3 regions of the Brevibacillus nigriterrae genome follow, and region 3 is predicted to be linked to each of the others. Evidence: riboswitches for the same ligand, from Rfam matches in the RefSeq annotation. Region 3 holds a riboswitch; each other region holds the start of a gene.
The links. Region 3 has a riboswitch for cyclic di-GMP ahead of ACPW7N_RS13480 (ATP-grasp domain-containing protein). Riboswitches for the same ligand answer to the same signal wherever they lie in the genome.
Positions count from the first base shown of each region.

Region 1: another riboswitch for cyclic di-GMP. It lies ahead of ACPW7N_RS07260 (universal stress protein); the one in region 3 lies ahead of ACPW7N_RS13480 (ATP-grasp domain-containing protein).
Region 2: another riboswitch for cyclic di-GMP. It lies ahead of ACPW7N_RS15735 (sensor domain-containing diguanylate cyclase); the one in region 3 lies ahead of ACPW7N_RS13480 (ATP-grasp domain-containing protein).

Region 1 covers NZ_JBNCMT010000007.1:94,528-102,370, reverse strand. Annotated here, with positions in the region: gene ACPW7N_RS07280 (TlpA family protein disulfide reductase) at 1-130, opposite strand, end outside; gene ACPW7N_RS07275 (STAS domain-containing protein) at 283-693, opposite strand; gene ACPW7N_RS07270 (methyl-accepting chemotaxis protein) at 723-2,426, opposite strand; gene ACPW7N_RS07265 (sensor domain-containing diguanylate cyclase) at 2,464-4,587, opposite strand; gene ACPW7N_RS07260 (universal stress protein) at 4,599-5,006, opposite strand; cyclic di-GMP riboswitch class II at 5,090-5,174, opposite strand; gene ACPW7N_RS07255 (ABC transporter ATP-binding protein) at 5,285-5,965, opposite strand; gene ACPW7N_RS07250 (ABC transporter permease) at 5,958-6,785, opposite strand; gene ACPW7N_RS07245 (nitrous oxide reductase accessory protein NosL) at 6,782-7,255, opposite strand; gene ACPW7N_RS07240 (NosD domain-containing protein) at 7,270-7,843, opposite strand, start outside.
Region 2 covers NZ_JBNCMT010000020.1:91,630-99,472, reverse strand. Annotated here, with positions in the region: gene ACPW7N_RS15750 (YebC/PmpR family DNA-binding transcriptional regulator) at 75-794, opposite strand; gene ACPW7N_RS15745 (TrmO family methyltransferase domain-containing protein) at 924-1,118, opposite strand; gene ACPW7N_RS15740 (GNAT family N-acetyltransferase) at 1,235-1,732, opposite strand; gene ACPW7N_RS15735 (sensor domain-containing diguanylate cyclase) at 1,912-5,163, opposite strand; cyclic di-GMP riboswitch class II at 5,214-5,296, opposite strand; gene ACPW7N_RS15730 (short chain dehydrogenase) at 5,463-6,062, opposite strand; gene ACPW7N_RS15725 (cyanophycinase) at 6,204-7,265, opposite strand; gene ACPW7N_RS15720 (cyanophycinase) at 7,330-7,843, opposite strand, start outside.
Region 3 covers NZ_JBNCMT010000016.1:71,652-79,494, forward strand. Annotated here, with positions in the region: gene ACPW7N_RS13465 (ATP-binding protein) at 1-527, opposite strand, end outside; gene ACPW7N_RS13470 (DctP family TRAP transporter solute-binding subunit) at 634-1,701, shown strand; gene ACPW7N_RS13475 (dicarboxylate/amino acid:cation symporter) at 1,987-3,270, shown strand; cyclic di-GMP riboswitch class I at 3,423-3,509, shown strand; gene ACPW7N_RS13480 (ATP-grasp domain-containing protein) at 3,626-4,798, shown strand; gene ACPW7N_RS13485 (methyl-accepting chemotaxis protein) at 4,835-6,517, shown strand; gene pepF (oligoendopeptidase F) at 6,566-7,843, opposite strand, start outside.

The sequences.
Region 1 (7,843 bases), on a different contig from region 3:
TCAGTGTAAATTCGGGCGCTGTGAAGCCAACTTTGGGCAGCTGGTCTGCCGACCCTTTTGATTGCACATTGTTATATATAGCGAGTCCTGCCAAGATAATAATAACTAAAAACGTCATCAACCGTTTCAACTGTTGAACCCTCCTAACCAAACATTATGACTTGTATGTAGGCCTATCATAACATGTACTGCCATGAGTTTCCTATATACCATCCTGTTACGGTTTTGCACATGAAAACGAAAAAGTCAGCCCTGTAGAAGGCTAACTTCTCCGCCATTCATTTAATATTCATCCAGACCGAGCAAGGTTGGGTGATCTTGTTGCAGCATTTCATATGCTTCCTCATCACTGCCTGCAATGGGAAAGATCAGATTGAATTTGGCAATATAGAGCAACTCTTTCACGAATCCATCTTCAACGATAATCACCATATCTTGATTTTGTTGTTTCAGTTTTTTGCCAATGTTGATCAATACTCCGAATCCCGTACTGTCTATGGTTTCCAACTGACGAAGATCAAACAGATAACCCGCCGCATTCTCAAGCATCTCCAGCACTTGCTTCTTCACAATTTCTGTCTGGCCATAGATTAATTTACCTTCAAAAAGAATCTTTTGCAGATCTTTTACTCGCTGTGTCCGAACAGATGCTGATTGCTTGCCAAATGAATTGTGTAACGGATTAACACTCATAACCTACCCCTCCACATGATTGCCACCGTTTACTGAACCTTAAACTTGCTGACTTCTTCTTGCAGGCGATTTGCCATGAGTGCAAGTGATTCCGAATTTCCTACCATACGGTCAACGGCTACAGATTGTTCGTGTGCTGATGCAGATACTTCCTGTGAAGATGCCGCCGTCTCCTGAATAATCGATGCGATCATCTCAGTAGCACCAACAATTCCTTCCATCATTGATGCAACCTGATCAAATACTTGTTGCATTTCCTTCACGCTGATTTCTGTTCTTTCAACTTGTTGAACGATTGTGGAAAGTGCGTCTCCACCTTGCTTGATAATCCCCACTTGCTGCTCAACTGCTTCCAGATTGCTTTCCATCGTCCGAACGGTTACAGATGTCTCTGCCTGGATATCCTTAATCAATTCAGTAATCTGCTGTGCAGCCTGCGAAGATTGCTCTGCCAGTTTTCGCACCTCATCGGCTACAACGGCAAATCCTTTTCCTTGCTCTCCTGCTCTTGCCGCTTCAATGGCAGCATTCAATGCGAGCAAGTTCGTTTGATTGGAAATATTGGTGATTACGGTAATAATACCGCCAATTTCATCGGAACGTTTACCCAACTTCTGAATGGAGTCCGTAGCAAAGCGAACCGTATTCGTTACCGCACTCAGATGATGAATGGCTTTATTGATCGCTTCTTCCCCACGACGTGCTTCCTCGGAAGAACTTACTGCAATCTCAACGGTTATCTGTGCTCGCTCGTCTCCGTTAGTTACCTCTTTCTTCGCATTCTCTACCAGTCCGAGGACCGTACCTGCCTGATCTGCTTGCTGTGTGGTACCACTTGCTACCTGATGAATGGCAGAAGCAATTTGTTCGGCAGATTCCCCTGTCTGATTAGCACCTGAACGCAATGCCTGGCTGCTCTCATTAAGGTGCGACGAGGTATCTTTTACTTCGGTAACCAGCGTTCGTAAATTGGTTACCATCTTATTGAAGTTGGCAGCCAATTCACCAATCTCATCCTTGCTCTTCACATCAAGTGTACTAACGGTAAAATCACCATTCGCAACAAGATTGACTTGGGAAATTACTCGTTTAATCGGGCTAATGGTTGCTCGTACAATCAGGAAAGTAACAATAGCAGCCACAAATGGCAGAATGCTGCCAATGATAACTGTATTCTTGATCATTTCCCAAGTCCGATCATTCAGAATGTTAGCATCAAAATCAATCGCATTCAGTGCAATAATCTCTTTGCTTTCATCATGGTCCTTGTAAATTGGCGCATATCCTGTAAAGCGTTCTACTCCATTGAATGTATACACTTCAGAGAATTCCGGGTGTTTCATACTTTTGACCATATCTATGGCAGCCTGATCGATGAAATATGCGTCTCCTGCCTTGATCCCTTGCTCTTGTGAGGACTTGTCCGCAGCCAAAACCTTGCCGTCGAGCGAAAGGATATACTGGTTTTTGAAAATTGGTTTCTTGGAGATGGTCCAGCTAATCTCACCTTCAACCTTTTCACGAACAGAATTGTCGCCACTAGCAAGCTTTTCGATATCAGAAGGCGTCAAAATACCAGTAGTAATATTTGCGCAGCCGTACAATTCAATACCTGCAGCTTTTCGTACTTGCTCGTAACTGGTAAAGTAGCTTACCACCGAGACAAGCCCAATACTTACCAGAACAATTGATAAAACGATAATTGCTATTTTTCCGGTAATGCCAATTCTCATCACGAACCCCCATTTATCTACTAGTTTGTTTGACTTCCTATGTGCTCACAATCTGATTACGTCCATTTTGTTTTGCTTCATATAACCGTTTATCAGCGATTGCGATCAAACTTTTGAGTGAAGTTTCTTGATCGGGAATTACACTGGCTACTCCACCACTGATCGTTACGAATGAACTGATCTGTGATTGGCTATGAGGAATAGCTGCCGCTTCTATTAAACTGCAAATCATGATGGCAATCTTCGCAGCACCTCGCAAATCAGTATCTGGCAGCACTACTATGAATTCTTCTCCACCGTATCGAGCAGCAAAGTCACCAGGTCTGCGCAAGGTTTTATCGATGATATTAGCTACCTGTTTGAGGCACTCATCACCTTTTTGGTGTCCATAGGTGTCATTGTATTCCTTGAAATAGTCGATATCGATTAGTATGACTGACAGTGGGGCCTGATTTCGAATGGAACGATACCACTCTTTTTGATAATTCTCATCAAAGTATCTCCGATTCGGGATTCCCGTCAGCCCATCGATGGACGAGAGTTCCTGCAGGCTTTGGTTTGCTGCCGCAAGCTCCTGCTCTACTTTGATTCTTTCTTCGATGTCCTGTTTGAGCATCGCTTCCTGTCTATTGCGATTAATGGCACCTCCAATGCTGGCAGCAGCGGCAATTAGACCAGCTTCTTCATTTTTGCTCCAAATCCGCTCTTTTTTACAATCATCAAAGCCGATAAATCCCCAGAATTGGCCTCGGACAAAAATTGGCACTACCAGAATGGAGAGGATGTTTTGTGATATGAGCAAATCTTTTTCATTACCAGGCAATTCCTTAACCAATCCAACAATCGGGCGTCCCGCTGACAGTTGTTCATACCAGCGTGAGATGCCCATTTTGTGATAAGAAATATTTTGCAGGGAGGAATTACCCATTTGTGGCTGTATCGAATCTCTAACCCACTCGAAGCGCTGACTAACCAGTATATCACCAGATGAGGGTTCCAGATGATTTTCAAACACATAAACCCTGTCAACGCTTGCATTATAACCCAGAATGGAGAGAACTCTTTGTATCGTTTCTGTAAAATCTTCTGTCATCGTCAACAGATTAATTGATGCTTCAGCGACACCTTGCAGCAACCGCCCGCTTTCACGTAATTCCTTTTCCATCCTCTTACGCTCGCGAATGTCCCGAATAACACTGGCAATCCCGACAACCGCTCCAAAACTGTCACGTATGGGAGAGATGGTAACACTCACATCAATCAAACTGCCATCTTTGTTCAGTCGAACCGTTTCAACATCTGTCAGTCTTTCACCCGCAATTACTTTCGTCCGTATTTCCTCGAACTCATAATCCAAATGTTGCGGGATAATAGGGGTATGCATCCCCTTGAGTTCCTCACGCTTCCAGCCAAAAATAGACTCATAGGCAGTATTGACTAACAGAACTTTTCCTTCCATATCGAGCACTTGAATGGCATCTGTCGTATTACTTATGAAGGACTCCAGTTGTTCCTTCACCTCAAGAATCTGTTTTTCGACCCGCAGGCGATCAGAAATATCTTTGAATACACATACTGCTCCAATCACGGAATCGTTTTCAAGGATCGGTGTAACTACGTATTCTACCGGAATTGTAGTACGGTCTTTTCGCCAGAAGACATCTTGTCCACGGGTTTGCGGAATGTTTCTCTGGGATGCCTGGTAGAGCGGACATTGCTCCATTTTACTGGGGGTACCAATCAAGTGGCATTGGCATATTTTTGTGTATACATTTTGTCCTAACAACTCATCTTGTTCGAATCCAAGAATCTGCAGGGCAGCCGAATTGATAAACGTAACATTCCCATTCGGGTCAAGACCAAATATTCCCTCCCCCGCAGCCTGAAGGATGAGTTGGGTTTGATAATTTAGTCGTTTGATTTCTGCTTCGGCCCGAAGTACATTTGATTGCGCTTGCTCAATGGTGATGTCTACCTGATATGATTTTTCCTTATATTGCAGGATCGTTTTGACATACTCTTCACTAAATGATTCTTCCTCTGGTACAGAAGGGAGATCCGTAATATCCTTGCCACAATGGGGGCAGTCCCAGTGACTATCTCCATCAATACTGGAAATGGATGTCTTAAAACAGAAGCAGCACATCTTCTTAATCATCATGTAGACTCCCCCTACTTCACAATAATTACTGGAATCTGGGATTGATTCGCAATCCCCAAACTGACACTGCCCAGCGAGAGAGAAGAGTAGTTTGATAGACTACGGCAGCCGAGGAGGATCGCATCCATTTCATGTTGGGTAGCATAGTCCAGGATGGTTTGTGTGACAGGACCTTCGATGATTTGTGAGCATATTTGTGCATCCATCTCCGCAAGGTAGTCTGTGACTTTTTTCACAAGTTCCTCTGCTTGACGGTAAAGCTCCTGCTTAATTTCCGGGTATGTCTGAACCAATGCGGAGTAATTGGGGATTACATGAACAATATGAAGGTCTTTGGTAACGCATGGGAAATAACGTTCAATAAAATCATGGTATTTGTGTACAAACTCCAGGCCATCGACTGCGATCATTATTTTCATAGTTTTCACCATTCCGTTACGAGAAGAATCAAACCAAATAATCATCAAAAATAGCATACTGGCTAACAAGAAAAGACCAGTTGTTATGAACTGGCCGGTTGCACTACTAGCTCCCTATCACCCAAGTGCCCAGTTTACAGGTGACAGCTCATTGCTTCCATGAACTATTACTGATTGATATGGTAATTGTTACTATAAAGGTAACATTTTTTTTCATAAATTACAGTAGTTTTGTCAAAAATCAAAGAAAAAAGTCGCTTTTTTTCTTGCGACTTTACTTACCCTTCAGCCAGCTTCTCCAAAAACAGTTCATTCCAGTTGCGCCCCGCTTCCTTCCACGCAACAACAGGTGAATCATCTATCATTTTTCCCTGATTAAACAGGAGGACACGGTCAGCAACATCAACGACATCGTGCAAAACATGAGATGAGAAAATTACGGTTTTGCCCATCTCCTTATACTCATGCAAAATCTTTTTCCACAAATCAATCCAATACGGGTCAAGTCCATTACCCGGTTCATCCAGTAAGAGAATATCAGGATCGCCAAGCATCGCCTGGGCTAACAGCAGTCTTTGTTGCATTCCCTTTGAAAAAGTAGCAACTTGCTTCTCTGCTGCAGTATCCAATCCTACTTTCGCCAGTTTGCTGAGTACTTCTTGCTTCGTGCACTGTTTCATTTTTGCGATAAACAACAGGAACTCATACGCTGTGATTTTGCTTGGAAACTCCAGTCTGTCCGGCATGTAACTGATTTTTGTTCCAGTTGCCAGATGGATGGAGCCACTTGAGGGAGTCAGTACGCCTGCGATTAACTGAAGCAAGGTACTTTTGCCAGCACCATTGCCTCCGCACAAGGACGCACATTCGCCTGCGGTAAAGTAAATCGTAAGCGGCTCCAGGGCAGTATGATTCTGATACGTTTTGGAGATGCCAATCCCTTCCCAAATCTTAGCCACGTCCCTCTCTCCTTTCCAGATATCGTCTGCCAATGACCAGTGGAATCCCGACCCAAACCAGCAAAATCCCTGCGAACACAGCTAGAAGAGAAAAACCATTCTTCATCACCGATGACAAGGTATAGAACAATGGCCCGTAGACTCCACCATCTCCGATCGCCATAACGAAAATAACACGCAGTAAATCGGCCGGATTCAGAGCGATCATCGCAATGGCAAAGCTTTTCATCATCGTAAAAGGTAGAAAAGGCAGGATGACTACCATCAGCATCCCGTAAACCAAGACAGAGAAAAACCATATCACCAGACTGCTGAAAATGGCCTGAATTCTACTGGAAACGATGCTGCCGAGCAAACAGCCAATCGCCATGTAAATGTAAGCGAGCGCCAAATTGACCAGCAAAAATAAAAGAAACAGAGATAAATCTGCCTCTCCGATAAAGAGAGAAAACAATAGTCCTCCAACTCCATAACCCAGAAATATGGCAATGGAAAGGGACAGTGAGAGTCCGAGGAACTTGCCCCATAGATAGGTTCTGACAGACAACGGAATAGATCTGAGCAACGTGAACATTCCGTCTGTATGATCTCCGGCTACAGAAACAGAGCCTAACAGCAGGGAAAGTATCGGGATAATGTAGATAGACAGATTTAAGAGCGAGGAAATTTCCCGGCTAAAGCCCTCGTGTCCGCCGCCACCGTAAGTGTACACGGAGACATAGAGAAGTAGTCCGGAGAGAACAGCAAACAAGGCGGAAAACCCGGCAATCCATCTATTTTTCCTGGCAAGGTTTAGTTCATAGAAAATAAAATCTTTCATTTGTCCTGATGCCAATCATGTGAAGATAACCCTGCTGCATCGAGAATTTGCCCTTTTCCATGCTCCTTGACAAAGGCCTCTGCTGCTTCTTTTGTCTTGAAGGAGTGAACACCGTATCCCATCGGCGTTGCTTCTTCTGCCAGGACGACAAAGGTTGCCTTCTCTTTTTCAATCCACTCATTTGTATTGCGGTCCTGTACATAGATGCCTGCTCCTGCAAGCTGATCTTTATGTGCGGCCTCATATTTGGTCTCACAGCCGATATCATCAAATTTCTTGACCTGCCCATCTGCCATAGCAATCTGCGCAGCATAGCCATTATTCATTACTGCCATATGGCATTCTTCACATGTATCTACGGCTTCATTAACTGCTTGTGGCTGCGGTTTTGCTTGCCCTCCACATCCAGCAAGCAGAAAAAAGCAGGCCGCCATAACTGTTGCCCAAATGGTAATCTCTCTTTTTCTCATCTATCTTTTCCCTCCTATGGTCTCGAATAAGTAGCACTCTTATAGATGAAAGAAATACTTCCAGCTACCAGTACGGAGCAAATGAAAATAAACACGGGAAACATGAAGCCAGCCCCAGTTTCTCGCAGGTCTTGCTGTTTGATGGTTGGCGGCTTTATCAAGGGATAGGCATCGATGACCGTATCATCTGATTGAGCCACGGTATCCAGGAAAGATTGGGCAGGGCTGGCAAACATGATTTGCAGGGCTGGTGCTTTTTCAATCCAGTGAAAAAGGAGTCCTTGACTGCTATAACCGGTCTCCCCGATCTGATCCCCTGTTACGTCAAAGCCAACATAATCATCCCAATAGTTGCCCACTCCCTGTTCTTGAAAGACCTGTGAGCGGATGCCATCCTCTACAACGGCTTGCTGGACATTTCCGATGAATGAATTACGGATGATTACCGAATTCTCAATCGGCCCAAAAATATCGATACCAATGGAGTTGGAGCTGATGTTATTCTCAGAAATCTTGCTGGCTTCTATCGAATCGATGCCAATTCCATGTGTGTTGTCGGAGATGACGTTATCGATCACCTTGCATTCC
Region 2 (7,843 bases), on a different contig from region 3:
CCCCTATATCGAGATTCTACTATAAAAAAGAAAAGCAGACGCTTGTCTCAAAACAAAGGTCTGCTTCCTAGCGATTATTCGCCTAAATCAACGTTATGATACACCTGCTGCACATCGTCCAAATCTTCCAGGGCATCAATCAGTTTTTCAAATTGTGCTTGAACGTCTTCTGAAAGTGTTACTTCGTTTTGTGCAAGCATGGAAAGTTCAGCAACGCTAAATTCCGTAACACCAGCATTCTTGAATGCCTCTTGCACCGCATGGAACTGATCAGGTTCCGCATAAACGATAACCGAATTATCTTCTTCGAGAATGTCACGCACGTCTACATCTGCTTCCATCAGAATTTCAAGCGCTTCTTCTCCTGTTTTTCCATCTACACCGATTACAGCGGTAGCATCAAACATATAGGCAACTGATCCACTTACGCCCATGTTTCCACCGTTTTTATTGAATGCCGCACGTACTTCTGGTGCTGTGCGGTTCACGTTATTTGTCAAAGCATCGACAATTACCATGGAGCCATTTGGTCCGAAGCCTTCATAACGAAGTTCCACATAGGTCTCATCTGAATTGCCTTTTGCTTTTTCAATGGCGCGGTCAATAATGGCTTTGGGAACATTATAGGTTTTCGCACGCTCTAGAACTACCTTTAATGCACGGTTGGATTCCGGGTTTGGTTCACCTTGCTTCGCTGCTACATAAATTTCTTTTCCAAACTTAGCGTATATACGACTTGTGCCTGCATCTTTTGATGCTTTTTTTTCTTTAATATTGTTCCACTTACGACCCATACTGTTCCACTCTCTTTCAATGCTCAAAATAGGTATAACTGCCTTCCTTCACAAGAAACTATTATACCTCAATTGTTTTATTTTTTATAATCGAAATCGTAAAAATGACAATTAATCGGTTGATTCTGCTCAATTTTCGTCCAAATAATAATTTCGCATCAGCTCATGTGACCATGCAGGCTGCTTGACTTCCCCAATTGGCCCGAATTCTGCTAGATATGGTTTTATATCCAGGACCGGGGAATCTTTAACCGCATCCAGGGCTTGTACAGTTATTTTCAGTCCGTCAACCTTGATGATTTTGCAGCGGGACAGCCCAAGCAGGTTTGGTCGCGCTTTCCCCAGAAGTCATCCTTCACTTCAGAGCGCCCCTCGACAACATAACCAATCGGTTCTAAAGCAATCGTCTGATTTGTCATCATAAGCTCACCTCGATTCGATCATGCTTTATTCTGCAGTTGATAAGCGGAATTAACCAAATCCCAGTTAAGCGGGCGTGCCAACCTGTTTTCCGGCTTATCCAAAGCAGCAAACCCGAATTTATTGTACAGGGTATGGGCATCGGCTGTTCCCAGATTAAACGAGGTTCCCTTCAAATACGGGTGCTCCACAATCACGCCAACCAGCCATTTTCCCAGTTCGAGTCCACGATATTCTGGAAGGACAAAAACATCTCCCAACCAGGAAAAGCGAACGAAATCTGATACGACCCGGGCGAACCCTACCTGTTTCGCTTGCGGATCCTCTGCGGGATTTCCCTGATAAATTCCATAGCATACTGCCGAGTTTTCAATGCATTTCTCAACCAACTCTCTGGCAATTCCTTTTGCCCAGTACGAATGTTCACTTAAAAAGTTGTGGATCAAACTGCGATCCAGGTACTGTTTTTCCATCGAAATAAAAAATCCGTCTTCTCTTGTCCAAATCTCCTGAGCCATGTTTTTTCCCCTTCCTCCATTTGGTTCCACTGTTTTTTTCCCTTTGTTTAATCGCATTGTCTAGTCGACTACCGTAATGCAATTGCGTCCATTTTTCTTGGAATCGTAGAGTGCTTGATCAGCCTCGCTGTAGCTGACCTGGAATGAATCTGTTAGCATGGCCTCAAATATTGACTCGTTCATCTTCTATTTTGATTATCTTGGGATTCATCATGAAAAGTACTTTCGTAGGAACGCACCTGATTTCTACCTCTCTGTTTAGCATGGTAGAGTGCCTTGTCAGCTGCTTCTACTAGATCAGAAGGCTGAGCGTTAATAATTGGTACCATCGTAGCAGTACCTAGACTCAAGGTAACATAGCTGGCTATTTTGGAACCAATGTGCGGGATCTCTAACGCTTCAATGGCCGCCCTGATATTTTCAGCGACCTGCTTTGCTCCTGGTTCATCCGTATCTGGCAGGATCGCCACGAACTCTTCTCCTCCATAACGGCAGACGATATCCGCAGATCGTTCAACTGAATTTTTTATTGTGGAAGCTACGATTTTCAAACATTCATCTCCGCCTTGATGGCCGTAAGTATCGTTATACGCCTTGAAAAAATCAATGTCCATCATAATCAAGGACAAAGGAGATGAGTGTCTCAAGGAGCGATTCCATTCAATAGTGATCTTCTCATCAAAGGTACGCCGATTGGAAACACCTGTCAACCCATCAATAGTAGACAGTTGCTGCAACAATTCATTTGCCTCTTGCAATTTTCGTTCTGCCAGCTTGCGTTCATGAATATTTCGATTGACCGAAATATACTGTATATCCTGTTGATCATCTTTGTTCCACAATTTGATAGACGATTCAATCCAGACATATTCTCCGTCGTTTCGCTTTACCCGATAGGTAAGGACGCTGTAATCATCCCGAACCATCTTGTTGGCATGTTCCCTTACCATTTCATAATCATCGGGATGGATATACTTTTCCAGATCATCCCCGACAACGGTTTCTGCCTTATACTGCAGAATTTCTTCACAAGCAGGAGAGGCATAGAGTATTTTTCCTTTACCATCAATCAAGGTAATCAGATCACTCGAATACTCCGTTAACAAACGGAAACGCTCCTCACTTCTCCGTATCTCATCCTCAGCCTCTTTGCGTTGGGTCACGTCATTGAGTGTGCCCGATGTACCAATCACTTGGCCTAGTTCATCCCGTGTCAGACGGGCAAAAACCTCGATCCACCGGAATCCTCCCTGTCTCGTCAGGAGGCGAATTTCCTGTCGGCAGTAATCCTGTTTCTTTTCAATCAATGGCAGGAATAACTGTTGATTGCGTTCCCTGTCGTCAGGATGCAAATAGGCAAGGAGGGAAGTACCTAAGCTTTCTGCAATGGGAAACCCGGAGATCTCCTCCCAGGCAGGATTTAAAAACGTCCAGTGTCCTTGTTCATCGGTTTGGAAGATTACTTCCTTCACGTGTTCCACAACGGAACGGTACTGCTCCTGAACTTTGTGCAACGCTTCTTCTGCTTTCTTCTTCTCCGAGATGTCTCGAAAGATTGTCTGCATGACAGGCTTGCCTTCATAAATAAATGGAGTTGACATGACCTCTACATCAATAACTGTTCCATCCATACGAATGAACTTCTCTTCGCTCCAATCCAAAGCCTTTGCTTCTTTCTGTAACAGTTCCAACCGCTCTTGTGAGAATTTTCGATAGTTTGGATGAATTCGCTCCATGATCGGCTGTCCGATCAATTCATCATGGAAGGATGCGCCCAAGATCGTTACACATGCAGGATTCACAAAGAGAAAACTTTCCCCATCGTGAACGACAATGGCATTCGGTGAATAATCGACAAGCGTACGATACCTTTCTTCACTGTCTCTTAACTGTTTTTGCATCTCTTTTTGTTCTGTAATATCTACAACGAGCCCGATGATATAATCTTCTGTTTGATCTTCAGAAGGAAACAGGGAGACGGTAAGAATTCCCAAGACAACTTGTCCGTCCGGGCGATAATATAATTTTTCAACTTGATAGGAATCTCTTTTCCCACTAATTAATTCTTCATAAAGCTCATCTTCCGGCTGCACAGGTTCTGAGATAGCGGAGATCGGTAGATGTTTTAGTTGCTCGCGAGTAAATCCAGTTATTTTCTCCAACGCCGGGTTGATTTCAATGACTTCTCCTGACTTCTTGCGCAATCCAATTCCGATTCCGGCCTTTTCAAATATTTTTCGGAATCGCTCTTCACTTTTTTGCAGGGCCTGCTGCATGTTTTTCTTTTCCGTAATATCTCTAGCAATCACCTGGATTGCAGAATGATCGTTATATTTGATGGGTATTGAAGCAATTTCAACGTAACGAATCTGATTATCCAATGTAAGCAGCTTGACTTCTTGCAGTGGCTGAGTTTCCCCGGTATCGTAAATGACTTTGATTCTTTGGAGAATGATCTCTTTATCATCAGGATGGATAATATCCAGGACATCTTTCCCGAGTACTTGATCTTCCGTTTCTGCTCCGATCAGTTGCAGTCCTTTCTCATTCACAAACAGAAACTTTCCATTATGAACCATGATGGCATCAGGTGATACATCTATCAATCCTCGGTATTGTTTCAACAAATGGCGGTAACGTTGTTGACTTTCCATGATCTGATAGCCATTGAGTCTGTGCATAAATGCCATCCAATACGACCCGATCAATAATATTAGCGGAACACTCAAGAAGTACATGTGAAGCAACTGGGCATGAGCAATCCGCACTTTCCACTCATTGTAATCAAAATCGATCCCCAGTACGGATTCTACGTTACCAGAGGAATCATAAATTGGTGCAAATGAACTGATCCATGTACCCCATTTATCTGTATACGGTGTCTCTTGTAACGTTCTCTCCCCTTTGAATGCCAGCTCCAATTCAGCAAGCTGATTGGGATATGTCTCACCAATCGGTACAGCAAGTTCCAATCTCGAGTCAATTTTGCCATTATCGTTGAGGTCAGCTTCCGGACAAACAACCAAGACATTCGTTCCATCGGGCAGCTTGCGAATCGTGTAGACACTTTCAATAAATGGGTACAGCTTCATCCATTCGATCATTTGGTCAGACATTCGCTGATACAGGGCGTCGGAAGGGAGCGTATCCAACTGTATACGAGCATGTCCTTCATCCTGCAGAATCTTGGAGAAAACAGGGGCCAATCCTTCAAGCGGTGTCTTGATTTTTGCCACTTCATCCTCTTCTGCCTGATTGACAAAAAACCAGCCAAAGAGAAGAACGAGAGCAAGCAAGCCCCAGATGAACGATTGGGATCGACCCATAATCTGTTTTTGTTCATAACCTCTTGCCTTCAGGATGCGCTTCAACCATACAGTTAAGCAAACGTATGAAGTAATGACAATCGTAACAAAAACAGCGTAATCCATGATGAACTCATCTCCTTGATTGAAACCTGCTTGAGAAAAAAAAGACCTACAAAACTGTAGGTCGGTTGCGCTACTCGCTCCCAGATATCTAAGCGCCCAAGTAAAGATATCTGTTCTTCGCTTCCTCTATGTAATTAGACCTAGTTATTTAGAACTACACTCTTTTTATACTACTTCGATTTTAAAAATACAATTCATTTTAAGTAATTGTTAAAAATCTGATACTTTTGTTCGTTCACTGCCCCAGTTACAGATCGGCTGCCTGTTTCGTCAATCCAACCGGAAGCAGGAGATGCCATTCAGTATACTTTATAGGTCTGTCCTGTCTGAGCTCCTTCCACGCTTTTTCGGTAAGCCAAGGCTACTCTGCTGGCAGGTACAGGTTCGAAACCGGGAAAATACGGACGATACTTTTCAAATGACTCCACCAAGACATTGGGGCTCACATTGTTAATCCGAATACCCCGTGGCATTTCGATTGCTGCAGCCTGGACAAAAGCTCGAATTGCTCCACAGGCCATGGCTGCTGATGCTCCGCCTTTGATCGGATCATCCATGGTAATTCCGGTCGTCAACGTAAAGCTCCCCCCATCGTTCACATGGTCCATTCCCAGTAAAACAAGATTAACTTGTCCTTTCAGTTTGCTTTGGATTGCGATCTCGTTGTTTTCAGGCGTTAACTCCGAAAGCGGTCCGAAAAAAACTTGACCCGGTGTGCTAATCACGGCATCGACTTTGCCAACGGTTTGATACATCGCTTTAATGCTTTCTGGTGACGTTATATCAACTGCAATATCGGCCCCGCTTCTTCCTGCTGAGATGATTTCATTATTGGATTGGAGTTCGTTTTGAATCGCACTCCCAATCGTCCCGTTTGCACCAAGTAACAGAATTTTCATAGTTTGCCTCCTAGTTGAGATTTTTTGTTTTGATAATACTATACCCCTGTATGCTATGTAAAGAGATTTTACAGTCTATTCCACATATAAAAAAGCCGCCCCGTCATTATTTCAGACAAGGCGACCAGTCATTACCTGCAGCTATTCTGTTCCATATATATTGCCCGTTGACGAAGTTACTACACCATTGTTCACGTTCACACTGTAAGACAATCCACCAGACCCGGTCCAAGTATTTAGATTGAAGCTATCTCCTTCTGTCAGCTTGTAAATCGAAATATTGGTAAAGGTTAGCGGTGTGCCATTTTGGCATACGGATGGAGCCTGGTTGCTTTGAGCCATGTACACTCCCGGGTTAGTAGCCCCAGGCTGCACAACTACCGTTGCTGTTCCGTCCTGTTCCACGAGAAGGGCTGTCATTTCGTTCACCGCCATGCCTTTTGCCTGGTCAGCGGCTTCGAAGCCGTCTTGAATATTTCTGGCGAGGAAGGTAAGGAAGCGCCCCATTCGATCACGCTGTTCGAAGTGACTGTCTGTGATGAGGTGCCCATTGACCGGTGTCTCAATTAAGCCATGGGTCAGGGAAATCAGTGAATTGTATGGATTATTCAAGGCAGTAGGAGAATCAAGGGTCTTGCTCTTGGTGGCAATTGCATCATAGCTATGTTCTCCTTGAATAGCCAGCCCGGCACTCGTGCCACCAAACGGAATGCCTTGGGCAATTCGATTATTGAGGGCGTCTAATGCTGGAGTACCTTTCAGGAAATTTACGTAATCCGCTTGATTGCCACCAGCAAAGAAAATGGCTTCCGCATGATTGATTTTATCGATGACAAAAGAATGGGAACCCGCTATTGCCAAATCATTTACGATCAAAGTATTTACTGAATTCAAAGGTGTTCCGGCTGTTTGTGCAAGGTCATAAATGTAAGGGTTGTAGGCATCTGTCCCCGAAGCACGGAGAATGAGAAAGTCACCTCCGTTTGCCTTTTCACTCATCCAAACAAATGCTTCATCTACATCAGTGCTTCCCCCCATGAACACCTCTCCGAACGAAGTTGCTGTAGAGACGTCTGTTGCGTTGCCGTGGGTGTAATACGAGTAAGGAGCTGGCGCTGCTGTTACCGTTCCCAGGCTAAGAAGATGACCTGCCGAGAGAACCGTGCTGATTACCATTTTGGAGACAGACCATTTTGTTCGCAAGTAAATCACTCCTCCACTCAAATGGTAGACTACTCATACAATGCAAGCATTTCGTCTATTACACCTATTTCAATTCTTTTACCTTGACTTCAATCGGAAGGATATCCATTCTGACATGAAGGGCAGATGAGGCGTATTCAGTTGCATCGTAATATCCCTCTGTATTGGCGGTTTTGCTGAATACCACAGTTACTCCCTTCCCCTTGTTTTCCTTGTCGAGACTAAACGCCATCCCGCGGAATTCCGCTGCCGTATTATCGACTAAATCGTCCAGCAGGGCAAACTTGGCAGCGTCCGAACCAAAGATATTCGTGTTCAGCGCATTCCCTTCGTAATACTCACTCCCTTTTGGGATCAGTGTTTTTGATTTATCGAGGGTGAACTTCTTGGTGGCAAAGTTGTACTTATCACCCTTTTCAATGTAAGATACATCCACGTTTGTATAGGCGCCGCTCTTGGTTGTGCTTACTTTGGATACATCAACCAGGAACATGCCGCTTGCACCGATGACTTGAATTTCGCTGCCTTTTACCACCATCGCTGAATTTTCATCTATGCCAAAGCCGTAGTTTATTTTT
Region 3 (7,843 bases):
GTCAGGATGATGTACTCTTTCTGATCGAGAAGAATCTCTTTGATCCCGGGAAGGACGTGTCCCGTCATGACTACACCAATTTGTTTGTGTTCCTCATCCATAATGGGGACAAACGCTCGGATAGCCGTTCCCATCTCTCCCCTTACTTTTGACGTATAGGAATGTTCCGCAAAGGCGGGCTCAGCGTCTTTGCCATAGAACACGAGACCAAGCCTGTCCTGAATCGGGTCTGAGTAGCGAACCCGATTCATATCCATGACTACGATATACGTAATATCATTGATGATTCGCAACCTTTTTGTAATCGGATCCACTGTTTTCCAACCATCAGGCTCTGTAATGCCCGTCTTGATTAATGGAATCTCTGCAACCGTTCTTGCTGTAATGAGCAGGCGCTGTCCGACCTCATCCTCTTTTAAGCGAATAATGCTTCCCAACAGGATAATTCCACCAATGAGCAGTGAGAAAAGAACGATCCCAAACGATAGCAATGTAATTTTCCAGTGAATTTTTACGTTTTTAAACAGAGGAATGGCTCCCTTACTTGGAATGACTGCCGAGAATTTACGTCTTCTAAATATTGTGAAATAATAAAGAAAAATAATCAACTTCTAATAAACGGAGACACCACCCATGAAATCAAGTGTCGGCTTTAGCCTTTTTATCGTAGCGGTGCTATTGTTAGCGATTTTTATCGGATTTCAATCGAAGCTCGTTTCACCTGATTTACCGTATGATGATATCCAAAAAGGACTAAACCAAAAAATCATCATCAAGTTCAGCCATGTTGTAGCTGAAAATACACCCAAAGGCTTGGCGGTTGAGTATTTTGCCTCCAAAGTACATCAAAAAACAAATGGCAAAGTGGAAGTTCAGGTCTATCCCAACGCAACACTCTACACGGATATCAATGAGATGCAAGCTTTGCAACAAGGGGAAATTCAGATGATCGCCCCTGCCTTTTCCAATATCTCAACAATACTCCCCAGTTGGTTAGCATTGGACCTTCCGTTTGCATTTCCCAATCAACTTGCCGTAGACGAGTCTTTACAGGGAGAAGTAGGCCGAATGCTGTTTGATTCCCTGGAAGAAAAAGAGATGAAAGGTCTCGCATTTTGGAATAATGGCTTCAAACACGTAACAAGCAACCAACGCAGATTGTTAGTCCCTGATGATTTTAGTGGTCAAAGGTTCCGAATCATCCAAAGCGAGGTCTTGGAGGATCAATTCAACTCATTTCATGCAGAAGCTGTTTCCATTCCTTTTAACGAGGTGTATCGAAGTATCGAAAAAGGAATTGTAGACGGACAGGAAAACACCATTTCCAACATTTTTTCCAAACGACTCTACCGTGTACAAAAGTACATGACAATCAGCAACCACGGTTATCTTGGTTATGCCGTAATTATGAATAAAGACTTCTGGAACCAGCTCTCTCCTGACATTCAGTCGGTCTTACTGGAAGCCATTCAGGAAACTACCGAATGGAACAATAATCTGGCTATTAAAATGAACGATATCCAATTGAACCAGCTTCGCAATATGGCTGTGATGAAAATTGATGAGCTAACGGATGAGCAACGCTATCAATGGATTGTGGCCACTGATTCCTTGTACGATAAGTATGCCAACAAGATCGGGCCCGAGCTGGTAGCGAAAATCAAAGAGATCCGCATGAAGTATACTTTTCCTAAATATTGATCTATCCAGTTGATCTGACAGGCTCGGGGGTATCACACCCCGGGCTTTAGTTTTGGGCCCTACACGACGATGCTCAGGACGTGCGAGTGTCGACGATGCAACACGGATGTTGCGTTTAGTCGACCGCCAGCTATCTTCTTGTGTCGGGTGGTTTTTTTACGTGAACAAAAAGACCAAAAAGACCAATATGACCATATTATTTCAAATTATTCAAACAACTCTTACAATACAAACGTGAAGCGCTTACATTATGCAAATAAAATATCGTGAGAAGGATGTGAAAAGATGAAGCTCAACTTTCGTAATCTCACCGTCCAGGTAATCTTCGGTATCATTGTTGGTATTTTAGTCGGTCATTTCTTTCCTAAATTCGGGGCGGAATTGAAAGTACTGGCGGATGTCTTTATTAAACTGATTAAAATGGTAATTGGCCCAATCATTTTCTTTACGATTGTTAACGGAATCGCCAGTATGGGTGACGTGAAAAAGGTAGGGAAAATCGGCGGAAAAGCACTTCTCTACTTTGAGATCGTTACGACAGTCGCTTTGGCGATCGGGATCGTAGTCGTAAACTTCATTAAACCTGGAGTGGGGCTTGATACCAGCAATGTAAAAGGAGACGTCTCCAAATACACCAAAGCAGCGGAAGAAACCAGTCACGGGGCAATTGATTTTATTGTAAACATCGTACCTGACAACGTAATGGCTGCCTTTGCCAAAGGTGAACTGCTCCCGATTCTCTTCTTTGCGATCTTGTTCGGTTTTGCTTTGGCTACTATGGGATCTCACGGCAAGCCAGTCATTCATTTGTTTGAAAAGTTCACGAATGTATTCTTTGGAATCGTAAACATGATCATGAAGCTTTCTCCGATTGCAGCTTTCGGTGCCATGTCTTATACAATCGGTAAATTCGGGTTAGTTTCTCTCTTCTCCCTTGGTAAATTGATGGCTTCAGTTTACATTACGATGTTCCTGTTTATCGTACTTGTACTTGGCGGTATTGCAAAATACTATGGTTTCAGTATCTTTAGTTTCCTGCGCTACATTAAAGAGGAAATTCTTTTAGTGCTCGGTACGTCCTCTTCCGAATCAGCCTTGCCTCCCATCATGAAAAAACTGGAGCGCTACGGCTGTTCCAAATCTGTTGTTGGTCTGGTTATTCCTACGGGGTACTCCTTCAACCTGGATGGAACCTCGATCTACTTGTCGATGGCAGCAATCTTCATCGCCCAAGCTTACGGGATTGATTTAACAATCTGGCAAGAAATTACTCTCCTTGGAATTCTCATGTTAACTTCCAAAGGCGCTGCTGGTGTAACCGGTTCTGGATTTATCACACTTGCTGCAACGTTGGCCGCTTTCCCAATGATTCCTGTAGAAGGTATGGCATTGCTTCTCGGTGTTGACCGTTTCATGTCAGAAGCTCGTGCGATTACCAATATTATTGGAAATGGTGTCGCAACTGTTGTCGTCGCAAAAATGGAAAATGAATTTGATCCAAATCGCATCGTAGAAGAAGATACGGTTCATATCGAAGAAACAGTTGAAGCTCGTCCGGCAACTGCTTAGAATCATGAAGCAAATATAGAAAAACCAACAACGAGCCCTACTAATTGGTAGGGCTCCAATTTGTTACAAATATTAGGACTATTTTACTTGTTCTTGAAATTACTTCCTTCCTATTATATACTCGGTATCGTGTATATTCATACCTTATATAACCACGATAAAGGCAAACTCATTGAAAAATGAGGACGCAAAGCCAACGGGTCTAAGGTCTAGATGACTATGATAGCCGGGTTACCGAATGGCTGAAGAAGTATTACTTACTTCCTATACTTCGAGTATTGGGCTATTCTCATTCGTGGATAGCTCTTTTTATTTTTTCATACTTCAGGTAATTATGAAAGGAGTGTAAATTTGCTTGATCTTTTTAGACAAACCATACGCATCCCCCTTTTTAGCTGACACCTTAGCTAAGACTCAAGCACCTGTGTTCATTCAAAATGTTTCTGTTCCATCACAGTCCCGATTAAATGTTACTTCTCTTCCGGGCCTACTAGGACAGATAAGAGAGCAGAAGCATTATCCTTTGCTTACCACTTCTGAGAATGCCTTCGAGTTATTAGAGAAACATCTCCCTGATTCTCAACTGGTACGAAATATTTCTCTTTTCAAGAACAAAATAAACTTTCGCAAATGGATGAAACAGATTGACCCTTCGTTTTTCTTCCTAGAGCTTCCACTCCACGAATTATCTCAACTAGACCCAAAAGCTTTACCTTTCCCCGTGATTTTAAAACCAGCAGTTGGGTACGCCAGTTGGGGCGTGTATCGAATTACAAACGAACAGGAATGGTTTACAATTTGCGAACAGCTACATAACGAACTACTACTATCCGACTCTCTGTACTCCGGTGCCGTCTTTGACTCTACTACTTTCATTGTAGAAGAGTGGATTCAGGGAGACGAATATGCGATTGACGCCTATTTCGACTATTCAGGGGCTCCTGTAATTGTCAATGTATTCAAGCGCATGTTCTTGCATGAAAATGATACATCTGATCGGATTTACTTCACGAGCAAAGCAGTTCTGCAAGAATCAATTGATTCCATCAAAGCATTTCTTGAGACAATGGGATCAAAAGCAAATTTAGTCAACTTCCCTCTCCACCTCGAGGTACGGATCAAACGGAACGGCCAGATCGCCCCTATTGAAGTGAACCCGCTTCGGTTCGCAGGAATTGGTACGACTGAATTGGGCTATTTTGCTTATGGGGTTAATCCATATGAAGCATTTATTCAACAAGATGTACCTGATTGGGATAACATCCAGTCGACGATGGACGACTCAGTTTATTCTTTTTTCTGTGCCGACATCCCAACCACTATACATCCTGATTCCATCACTGAATTCAATGTAGAAGCCTTGAAGAAGCAGTTCTCTCATTTGCTGCATTCATACATGCCAAACGATCCCCGGACATTGGCTGTGCTTTTCTATCGAACCGATCGTCTGGAGGATAATCAAAAATATCTCGAACTAGATCTCTCCCAATACATAAAGCATTCCGAATCAATTGTTTCAAATATATAAAAGTAAAAAGATTTAAGATAAAGAGGAGAAAAAGAGATGAATTTCTTAAGAAAATCGATTCGGCGTCAATTGACAGCAATAGTCTTATTGCCTTTGCTTTTGTTTACGTTTGTCTTCATCACTGTTCTCTATGAAACCTCTATGAATTTGGTCAACAATCATGTCATCGTACAGTTTGAAAACCGTTTGGAATCCAATATGGAAAAACTGACCATTGAAGCCACGCCACAACTGATTGAAGAGGCTTTACAAAGCCGTTCGAAGTATGAACAGCTTTTTACCATTCTCACTAATTTCACCAAAAAATATGAGGGTATGCAGAATGCGTATGTTATCGCAAAGGTGGATGGAAAAGACGTTATCCTCGCATTAAGCAATGACGATATGTATATGAGTGAACTCCCCTTCACTCCGGAGCAAAATCAGGCTTTGGAAACAAAGCAGAGTGTGATGAGCAGCATCTATAAAGATGATTGGGGAGTTCATAAATCACTCTTCCTCCCTGTCTCTTCAAATACTGTTATTGGTATTGATATGGATGCCTCCTTTATTGAAAACCTGGAAAATTATATCTTGTGGTTGAGTGTTGGCTTTGTCGTAGCGGCTGTCATTATCGGTGCATTCTTATCGATCCTTTCGAAAAAAATGATCATCATCCCTGTTATTTCTCTTGCAGAACGAACCAAAATGCTAGCTCAGGGAGATTTAACTACCCCGATTACTACCGACCGGATCGATGAATTAGGTACGTTGAGTAATGGCTTCGAAGAGATGAGAAAGAAATTGCTACAGTTGATTTCGCTGATCCGTGATAATTCCGAAACCATTGATACGGTTAGTGATCATCTCTTACTCGCCTCGGTCAAATTAACAGATAGCTCTAAAATTACGACCATGTCTATTTCTGAAGAGGCCAAAGCAGCAGAAGAACGCTCCAATCACATCCAGGAAGTATTCAATATGGTGCAACAGGTCTCTGATTCTGTGTCGTTTGTAGACGATAAAGTGACCAATATGAATGAAGTATCTGAATCTGCACAGAACCTAGCAAAGAAAGGTAATCAGCAAGTTCAGGTGATCTCGTCCCAGATTACCGAGATTCAAAAATACGGTGAGATCAATTCCCACCAACTACGCAACCTCGGACAACGGACAAAAGAGATCTCAGATATTATTAATATCATCAGTAACATCGCATCCCATATAAACTTGCTTGCCCTCAATGCTTCGATTGAAGCAGCACGCGCTGGCGAACATGGCAAAGGGTTTGCCGTAGTAGCTCAGGAAGTGCAGAAGCTGGCAAAACAAACGAATGACTCCGTTGGACATATCGTTGACAACATTAAAGAAATCCTTGTTGAGACAGAAAAAGCATCCGAAACTACAGAACAAAGCTTCCAAGAAATCAACAAAGGTGTTGCCCTGATTATTGAAAACGGGCTTCTGTTTGAACAAATCTATCAGTCTGTTGATGAACTTACCAAAGGTGTCAATTGCATTGCTGACAGTACCTATAAAATCGCTTCCCTCTCAACCGATACTTTGTCAGCCGTTGAACAAATATCGGCTATTTCTGAAGAGAGTGTTGCGACAACACAAGAGATTGCCGCTTCTACAGAAGAACAGACACAATCCGTTGTTGAATTGCAAAAAATGAGCCAGGACTTGAAACAAATGTCCAAAGATTTATATGAGCTGGTACATTCATTCAAAGTATAGCGATCTCCATGAAAAACGCCCTCCGAATTGTCGGAAGGCGTTTTTCTTTTACTTCTCGTTGATCAGCTTCTCCAGTTCATTTAACGTTTCTTCAAACACTTTCATCGCTTGCTCAATCGGCTGTGCCGTAGACATATCGACACCAGCAGCTTTTAGTACTTCAATCGGAGGCGCAGAGTTACCTGCTGCCAAAAATTTATCACGGATACGATCAACAGCCGGCTTGCCTTCATCCAAAACCTGTTTTGCCAGGGCAACCGAAGCGGCAAAGCTGGTCGCATACTGGTAGACATAGAAGTTGTAGTAGAAATGGGGAATACGAGCCCACTCCATGGCAATCTCTTCGTCCGAGATCATCGTTTTGCCGTAATATTTCTTGTTGATATCCAGGTAGATTTTTTTCAATGCTTCTGCGTTCAGCGATTCTCCCGCCTGCTCTTTTTCATGAATCACCTTTTCGAACTCAGCGAACTGTGTTTGACGGAACAAGGTTGTACGGAAATTCTCCAGGTACTGATTGAGCAGGTACATTTTTTCTTCTTTGCTTTTGGCTTGGGCATACATGCTCTTGAAGAGAAGTGTCTCATTCATGGTGGATGCTACTTCTGCCGTAAAGATCGGATAGTTGGAAGAAATGTACGGTTGTTTTTTATTGGTATAGTAAGACTGCATCGCATGCCCCAGCTCATGGGCAATCGTTGAGACATCGTCTTGCGTACCTTGATAATTCAAGAGTACATACGGATGTGAATCATACGCCCCCCATTGATAAGCACCTGTCCGCTTATCGTCGGTAGAATAGACATCGACCCACCCTTTGTCAAATGCCTCTTTTAATACACTCGTATACTCATCGCCTAACGGTTTCAATCCGTCGAGAACCATTTTTTGCGCTTCTTCATACGGAATATAGCGGTCGTTTACCGGAACAATCGATGTGTAAATATCGTACATATGCAATTCTTTTACACCCAGCATTTTCTTCTTCAGTTCCATGTAGCGATGCAACAGTGGCAGGTTATCGTTTACCGTCTGGATCAGCTCATCGTACACCTGTACAGGTACATTGTTCGGATGCAAGCTGGCTTCCAAAGCACTGTCGTACTTGCGCGCCTTGGCATAAAAATTATCTGACTTCACTTTTCCAGCCAGTGTGGAAGCAAAGGAATCCTGGAAATCGCCAAGTGTTTTGTAATATGCCTGGAACGCAGCCCTTCGTACATTTTGATCCTTACTATCCATGTAAGAAATAAAGTTGGAACGGGTCAGTTGCACCTCTTCCCCTTTTTCATTCTTGATTTTTGGGAGTTTGACGTCTTTTGACAC